2 regions of the Pantoea sp. nfd-35 genome follow, and region 1 is predicted to be linked to the other one. Evidence: predicted binding sites of a transcription regulator. Region 1 holds the regulator's gene; the other holds the start of a gene.
The links. The regulator PurR, encoded in region 1, represses purine synthesis genes. The targets are predictions, from matches to a motif close to CANGCAAACGTTTGCNTG.
Positions count from the first base shown of each region.

Region 2: the regulator PurR is predicted to act here: its motif matches at 2,308-2,325, upstream of gcvT (glycine cleavage system aminomethyltransferase GcvT).

Region 1 covers NZ_CP122403.1:2,488,234-2,492,576, reverse strand. Annotated here, with positions in the region: gene punC (purine nucleoside transporter PunC) at 1-347, opposite strand, end outside; gene punR (DNA-binding transcriptional activator PunR) at 457-1,362, shown strand; gene purR (HTH-type transcriptional repressor PurR) at 1,359-2,384, opposite strand; gene cydH (cytochrome bd-I oxidase subunit CydH) at 2,665-2,754, shown strand; gene P9J57_RS11575 (C40 family peptidase) at 2,819-3,640, opposite strand; gene P9J57_RS11570 (Grx4 family monothiol glutaredoxin) at 4,005-4,340, shown strand.
Region 2 covers NZ_CP122403.1:912,984-917,326, reverse strand. Annotated here, with positions in the region: gene gcvP (aminomethyl-transferring glycine dehydrogenase) at 1-667, opposite strand, end outside; gene gcvH (glycine cleavage system protein GcvH) at 749-1,135, opposite strand; gene gcvT (glycine cleavage system aminomethyltransferase GcvT) at 1,160-2,257, opposite strand; gene ubiI (FAD-dependent 2-octaprenylphenol hydroxylase) at 2,690-3,892, opposite strand; gene ubiH (2-octaprenyl-6-methoxyphenyl hydroxylase) at 3,906-4,343, opposite strand, start outside.

The DNA of each region.
Region 1 (4,343 bases):
TGCCAGCTCACGGCAGCCGCGCACACGCCGATGGCCTGAATGAAGCGCAGCACCAGCATCAGTACCACGTCGTCCACCCACAGCATCCCCGCACAACCCAGCGCAAACAGGCTCAGTCCTGCCAGCAATACCGGTTTGCGGCCAATACGATCTGACAGCGGTCCCCATACCAGCTGACCACAGGCAAAACCCGCCAGGAACAGGCTCATACTGGCGCTGATCATCCCGGCGGAGGTGTTAAAACTTTGCTGCATGGCCCCGAAGGCGGGCAGGTACATATCGGTGGCCAGAAAGCCCAGCATACTGAGCACGGCAAGATAGGGAATGAATCCTTTAGAAGCTGACATCTGATTCTCATTTTTTTGCAGGATAAACGCGGGGCAGTGTAAAAGCTGTACTTCATACTGTGAAACGGTAAAATTTGCCTGTTGCTGTTAAAAAATTTAAAGGCAGGATATGTGGTCTGAATATGCGCTTGAAGTGGTTGATGCGGTCGCGCGTGGCGGCAGTTTCAGTGCCGCGGCCCAGGAGTTACACCGTGTGCCTTCTGCCATAAGCTATACCGTTCGCCAGCTTGAAACCTGGCTGGCGGTACCGCTGTTTGAACGGCAGCACCGGGAGGTTGTTTTGACACCTGCGGGCGAACATTTTGTGCGAGAAGGCCGCAGCGTCATCAAAAAAATGGATGCCACGCGCCGTCAGTGCCAGCAACTGGCCAACGGCTGGCGAGGGCAAATCGCGATTGCGGTGGACTGCATTGTGAAACCGCACCGAACCCGTCAGTTCGTCAGGGATTTCTATCGCCACTTTCCGGATATGGAGCTTCACATCAGTTATGAAGTGTTTAACGGCGTATGGGATGCGCTGGCTGACGGAAGAGTCGAGGTCGCAATAGGCGCGACTCAGGCGATTCCGGTGGGCGGGCGGTTTGCTTTCCGCGATATGGGAACCCTGAACTGGCGCTGCATCGTCGCGCGGGAACATCCGTTAACCCAGGTCGCCCGGCTGGATGATGAGGCGTTGCGCAACTGGCCTTCGCTGGTGCTGGAAGACACCTCGCGCGCGTTACCGCGCCGTATGACCTGGGCTCTGGATAATCAACGCCGACTGGTGGTGCCTGAATGGCAGACCGGGCTGGACTGCGTCCGGGCCGGGCTGTGCGTCGCAATGGTGCCGGGGCACTTAGCCCGCCCGCTACTGGACAGCGGCGAAGTGACTGAACTTAACTTGCCCCAGCCTTTTCCAGAAAGTCCCTGCTGCGTCAGTTGGGCGGAAGATCGCGCATCACCGGCATTGGGCTGGTTGCTCAATTACCTGGGTGATGCGCAAACGCTCAATCAGGAGTGGTTGAGCGAGGATTAGCGACGGTAGTCGCGATAGGGACCGTAGCCTACAGAGCGTCGCTCAATCAGTGTCGGATGCACTTCGATGGTTTGCGACTCTTCACGCTTGCTGGTAATGCGGTCCAGCAGCATCTCCAGAGCCTTCTCCCCCAGTTGCGCTTTTGGCTGGTGCACGGTAGTCAGTGCAGGCGTGAAATAGCGTGCGTTGCGCACATTATCGTAGCCAATCACCGAAATATCCTGCGGGACGCGCAGGCCCATTTCATCGGCGGCACAGATAGCGCCCATGGCCATAATATCGCCACCGCAGAACACCGCGCTTGGGCGCTGCTTCTGCGACAGAATTTGCTGCATAGCCTGATACCCGGATTCAGGCTCGAAATCGCCCTGCACAATCCACTCTGAACGCGGCTGAATACCGGCTTCTTCCAGCGCCTTGAGGAAACCGGCATGACGGCCACCACCGGTGTTACGTTCCATTTGCCCTGGAATGGCGCCAATATCGCGATGCCCGCGTTCGATGAGGTAGCGGCCGGCCAGATAACCGCCCTGAAACGCATTATCCAGCACCGTGTCAGTAAAATCGGCACGGGATTCGCCCCAGTCCATGACCACCATGGGAATATTGCGGTTGGCTTCCAGCATTTGCAGCAAATCATCCGGGTACTCAGAACACATGACCAGCAGCCCATCGACGCGCTTCTGCGCCATCATCGAGAGGTAGGCACGCTGTTTTTGCAGGTCGTTATGCGCGTTGCCTAAAATCAGGGTGTAGCCTTTATCAAAGCAGTGATTCTCCACGGCTTCAATAATTTCAGCGAAATAGGGCGCCTCGCTGGAGGTGGCCAAAAGGCCCAGCGTTTTGGTGTGATTCACCTTCAGGCTGCGTGCTACGGCGCTGGGTGAATAATGTAATTCCCGAATCGCTTCCCAGACCGCTTCGCGGGTATCTTCTGCGACAAAGCGCGTCTTATTGATGACGTGAGAAACGGTTGTGGTAGAGACGCCTGCACGTTTCGCCACATCTTTAATTGTTGCCATGAAAATCGAACTCCCGGGCTTATCTAACCTGTTGATAAGCATGTTGTTAAACGTTTGCGTCAGCGGACGGTTATTTCTGCAAAAAAATCGTTTTTCTGACCGGTTATGGGGCATCGGGGCAGGAAATAACGGTTGAAAAGGGTGCTGACGCAACCGATGTTGCGCGCTGTTGCGCAACAAAGAGGGGATTCTAACAAGGCTGCGCGGATAAAACGAGATTTTTACCCACGCGTGTGGGAAAATGCTTAACCCCTACTAAAATTGTGCCTAAGGAGTTGTGATGAGTACCGATCTGAAACTGTCATTGATGACCACGGCGGCTGCACTGTTGATGATTATTGCGTTCAGCTTTACCGCCATTCTGAACTAATAAAAAAGCCGGGAAGGTTTCCCTGTCCCGGCTGCGTTCCGTCGGTATGACGGAGGAGTGACGTTTAGCGAACGGTTTTTGGCGTCATGACGCGACGCGCACCAATATAGTGGCGCTGCCAGTAATCTTCGCTTAACGCACTGATTTGAATGTCCTTTCCGGTACGCGGTGACTGAATAAATTTACCGTTACCCAGGTAAACACCCACGTGGTCGGCCGTGCCACGTCCGTTGATGCGGAAAAACACCAGATCGCCTTTCTCCAGCGCTTCCCGATTCACCGGCGCGGCATCCCGCAGGTGATACATTTCATTTGCAGTACGCGGAATTTTAAATTTCACCACATCTTTGTAGGCGTACCACACCAGGCCGCTGCAGTCGAAACCGGTATGCGGCGATTTTCCGCCCCACTGGTAGCGCTTGCCCAGCTGTCCCATCAGTTTTGCCATCGCCGTTTCACGTGCTTTTTGATAGCGCTGACGGTGTGCGTTGCTCATTTTGATGGTGCCGGTATCCTTGCTGTCCGCTTTCGCCACCTTCACCGCGCGTTGATGACCATAGCGTTTCTTGCTGGTGGCGTTGGCGGCCACTTTTTTGGTGAGCTTCTTGTGTGAATCAGTCGCTTTGGTCAGGGTTTTGTGAGAGGCAACCGCGTGAGAGGGATTTTTACTGGTTTTAAGCGTTTTGCTGGATTTCTGCTCTGCGGAGGAACGGCTTTTTTTCGCCGACGCTTTAACCGTGCGTCGCTTGCGCCGCTCATCTTCGCGCGCACTTTTTTTCTCTACCTTATGCAAGCTGGCCTTAACCGGCGCCTGCGGTGATGCAGAGGCGACGTTAAAGAACAGTTGCGCAAAAGCCAGAATAAGAAGCGTAATAATTGAACGCATAGTCCGTTTACTGGTTAAGCTGTCAGGTTCAACAGATATCTGACAAGGTTAAGAAAAATCTGATCAACGATCAGCGCCGAAGACATTCTAGTCCAGTTTTTTTTAAAACAGTAAGTCCTTTTTTTATTAATTAATAACTTGGGTAAAAAGCAGGCATAAATAAGCAATTTCAGCAGGTTAACTCAGCAAAATTATTGCAAATTATTAATGCATTCACCTTTTGGGTCCCGATGAGCGGGTGGATAGCGCGCAAGCGGACTTAACAAACATGGCGGTTTGCCCTAACGGGAAGAAAATCTCATTTTCAGTCCTGAAGGGAAGTCGCTACAATAAAGAAACACGAAGTGACGAATTAAGGAAGGCAATAATGAGTACTGTAGAAAAAATTCAGCGCCAGATCGCAGAAAACCCGATCCTGCTGTACATGAAAGGTTCGCCGAAACTGCCAAGCTGCGGTTTCTCTGCCCAGGCGGTTCAGGCGCTGTCTGCCTGTGGTGAGCGCTTCGCTTACGTGGATATTCTGCAGAACCCGGATATTCGCGCAGAGCTGCCAAAGTATGCTAACTGGCCAACCTTCCCTCAGCTGTGGGTCGATGGCGAACTGGTTGGCGGCTGCGACATTATTGTTGAGATGTTCCAGCGTGGCGAATTACAACCGCTGGTCAAAGAAACCGCTGAGAAGTTTAAAGAAGCGGAATAATAA
Region 2 (4,343 bases), 1.6 Mb from region 1:
TGGTGCCCACCTGCTGTAGCAGCACACCAAACAGGTTGTCGTGATCCAGTGCTTTGGCCGGGTTGTCGATAATCAGTTCAAAGCCAAAGGTTTCGGCACGGGTACGCACGACGTCCAGCGTTTGCGGATGAATATCGTCAGCGATAAAGAACCGGGTCGCGTTTTTCAGTTTGCTGATGCGTTTTGACATCGCCATCGCTTCGGCGGCGGCGGTCGCTTCATCCAGCAGAGAAGCGGAGGCAATGTCCATGCCGGTCAAATCGATCGTAACCTGCTGGAAGTTAAGCAGGGCTTCAAGCCGTCCCTGCGACACTTCTGGCTGATACGGCGTATACGCCGTGTACCAGCCGGGGTTCTCCAGCATATTTCGCAAAATCACCGGCGGCGTAATCACCGCGCTGTATCCCATGCCGATCCAGGATTTATAAAGCAGGTTTTGCCCGGCAATGGCCTTCAACTCAGCCAGCGCCTGTTGTTCAGTTGCGGCATCGCCCACCGCTGGCGGGCCTGGCAACTGAATGTCGGCGGGAACGATAGAACCAATCAACGACGCCAGAGAGCTGGCACCAATCGCCTCCAGCATGACGGCCTGTTGTTCTGGCGACGGACCAATATGGCGCTCAATGAAGGCACCGTTGTGTTCAAGTTGGCTGAGAGTCTGAGTCATGAGCTGTAAATCCTGAATCGGGCTGGGGAACAGAGAATGCAAGTCAGATATCTGCGGCCTCAGTTTGAGGCCGCACGACGATTACTCGTCAATGGAGGCTTTATAAGCATCCGCATCCAGCAGCGAGTCGATTTCTGACTCATCGCTGGCCTTAATCTGGAATAACCAGCCGCCGTCATAAGGCTCGCTGTTAACCTGTTCAGGGGAATCGTTAAGGGCGTCGTTGACGGCAACGATTTCACCGCTGATGGGCGCGTAAATGTCTGAAGCGGCTTTGACCGATTCCGCAACCGCGCACTCTTCTCCGGCAGAGAAAGTGGCACCGACCTCAGGCAGGTCAACAAACACCATATCGCCCAGCAACTCCTGCGCATGTTCGGTGATACCAACGGTATAGGTACCGTCCGCGTTTTTGCGCAGCCATTCGTGACTGTCGCGGTACTTCAACTCCACTGGCACATTGCTCATCGCCCTTTCTCCTGTAATTATGTTTTACTGCGCAACCGGTTTTCCGGCGCGAACGAAAATTGGTTTAGTGACTTTCACAGGCATTTCACGGTTACGGATCTCAACAATCGCGTTTTGCCCAATCCCTGCCGGCACGCGGGCCAGTGCAATGCTGTAACCCAACGTCGGTGAGAAGGAACCGCTGGTGATCACCCCCTGCTGCAACTGACCCTGCTGATCGGTAAAACGCACCGGCAACCCGTTACGCAGAACACCTTTTTCCGTGAGGATCAGCCCAACCAGTTTTTCAGTGCCCTTTTCTCGCTGGCTTTCCAGCGCTTCACGTCCGATAAAGTGGCGGTCGCCAGGTTCCCAGCTAATGGTCCAGCCCATATTGGCCGCCAGCGGCGATACGCTCTCGTCCATTTCCTGACCGTAAAGATTCATACCCGCTTCCAGACGCAAGGTGTCGCGTGCGCCCAGCCCGGCGGGTTTGACGCCCGCACTCAACAAACGCTGCCAGAATCCGACGGCATCGGCGGCAGGCAGCGCAATTTCATAGCCCGCTTCGCCGGTATAACCGGTTGTGGCAATGAACAGTTCACCGGCCTGCACGCCGAAGAATGGCTTCATGCCCTGTACAGCCTGGCGCTGTGCGTCACTGAATAAGGTTTGGGCTTTTTGCTGTGCCTGCGGGCCCTGTACAGCAATGAGTGCGAGATCGTCACGTTCTGTTAACGCGACGCCGTAACCCTGTGCATGCTCGCCGATCCAGGCCAGATCTTTTTCACGCGTCGCGGAGTTGACCACCAGACGAAAAAACGTCTCGTCCATAAAATAAACAATTAAATCGTCAATTACGCCAGCGGAAGCATTCAGCATGCCGGTATACAGGGCTTTGCCCGGCTGAGTCAGTTTGGCGACGTCGTTTGCCAGCAGGAAGCGCAAAAACTCGCGCGTGCGCTCACCTTTTAAATCCACAATGGTCATGTGCGAAACATCGAACATGCCCGCGTCGCTGCGCACGGCATGATGCTCATCCATCTGAGAGCCATAGTGCAACGGCATCATCCAACCGTGGAAATCCACCATCCGCGCGCCATTTGCCTGGTGCTGTTCAAACAAAGGTGTGTGCTGAGTCATAACTATCCTGTGCAGAAACGAGTGAGTTTGAAACCACGCGCCATGTAGCCGACGCAAACGTTCTCTTTGCCTTGACGTTACCACCGAATCAGGCGATTAACCATAAGCAAAGCGAGGTCGAAAGACGTGGCACAGCCTAACCAGGCCCGGGATTAATCAGGATAAAAAACTATAATTTTGTGATTAACCACGCAATAAATACGCCATAGTGATTTATTCACAGCAAATTTATGCGCACAGTCCAGCAGGATGTTAAAAAAATAGCGGATCGAAAACAGTCATGGATAAAAAAAAGTAATGCGAAACTTCACGCAAAATTAGAATAAATCAAACGATGCGCAGTCAGAGTGCAGCCCTGCATTTTTACGGTGCAGCGGAGGGTGAGCATAAAAAAAGCCAGCAATTATGCTGGCTTTTTGCGGGTGAGCGGCGTTACCGCAGCCATGCTGGCATATCATTCAGGCCCATAGCCTGACGCAGCATTACCGGCTTCACGCCCGGCAGGTTATCAGCCAGTTTCAGGCCCAGATCGCGAAACAGCTTTTTGGCTGGATGATTGCCTGCAAACAGTTCACGAAAACCCTGCATTCCGGCAAGCATCATGGCAGCGCTGTGTTTGCGACTGCGCTCGTAGCGGCGCAGATAAAGGTGCTCGCCGATATCTTTGCCCTGCTGGTGCAGGCGGCGGATTTCGCCAATCAGCTCAGCAGCATCCATGAAACCCAGGTTGACGCCCTGTCCTGCCAGCGGATGAATGGTATGTGCCGCATCGCCCACCAGCGCCAGCCGGTGAGCGGCAAAGTTACGTGCATAGCGTGCCGTAAGCGGGAAACACTTGCGCTCGCCTTCCAGCTGGCACAGCCCCAGGCGCATATCGAACGCGACCGACAGTTGTTGATTAAACAGCGCCTCCGGCATGGTTTCGAGACGGCTGGCTTCCTGAGGAGAAAGAGACCAGACGATAGAACAAAGATGGGGATCCTGCATCGGCAGGAAAGCCAGAATGCCATCGCCGTGAAAAACCTGGCGCGCTACGCCGTCGTGTGGCAGCGCCGTGCGAATATTCCCGACCAGCGCATGATGATCGTAATCCCAGAACGTCAGGGGAATATCGGCTTTGTTACGCAACCAGGAGTTGGCCCCGTCCGCCGCCACCATTAGCCGCGCACTCATCATGCTGCCATCCTGCAGCGTAATAAAGGCTTCATTATCGCCAAAGGCCACCTGCTGCAGTTGGGAAGCAGGCAGCAGCGTAACATCACTGCACTGGCTGGCGCGCTGCCATAAGGCGCTGTGGATCACAGGGTTTTCGATGATGTGCCCAAGATGCGTCAGGCCCTGCTGCTCACCGTCAAATGCGATCGCACCGAAGCTGTCGCGATCCCAGACCTCAATTGCCTGGTAAGGGCTGGCACGGAGCGACAGAATCGTTGACCAGACGTCCAGCTTCTGCAAAAGACGTTCACTGGCCGCGTTAATTGCGGATACGCGTACGGACGGCGATGCGCCTGCATCAAATTGCGGCCCGGCAGACTGCTCCAGCACGGCAATGCGTAATCCGCTCCCTTGCAGACCGCAGGCTACTGCCAGACCCACCATACCGCCACCGGCGACCACTACATCGTAAGTTTGCATCAGTGCCTCTCAGTTAACGCTTAACCCAGCCGAGCGTACGCTCGGCCAGAAGATTTCTCAGCCATGGCAGGTGATCCATTGCCAGCAGGCCAAGGTTGCGCCCGACGACCAGCGGCGCATGGCGGTTGGCAAACATACGCACCAGGCCATCAGTGATGCCCACGGTAATGGCCCGATCCTGCTGGCGACGTTGGCGGTAATGTTGCAGGACCGCATAGCTGCCGGGATCCTGCTGCTGTCGGTGCGCGGTTGCCAGGGTTTCTGCAAGCGACATCACGTCACGCAGGCCAAGATTGAACCCCTGACCGGCAATAGGATGCAGCGTCTGTGCCGCGTTACCAACCGTAACGACGCGATGGGAAACCACCGAATCGGCCTGCTGCAGCGCTAACGGATAAACGTCACGCTTACCGGTATGGATAAATTTGCCCAGTCGCCAGCCAAACGCGCG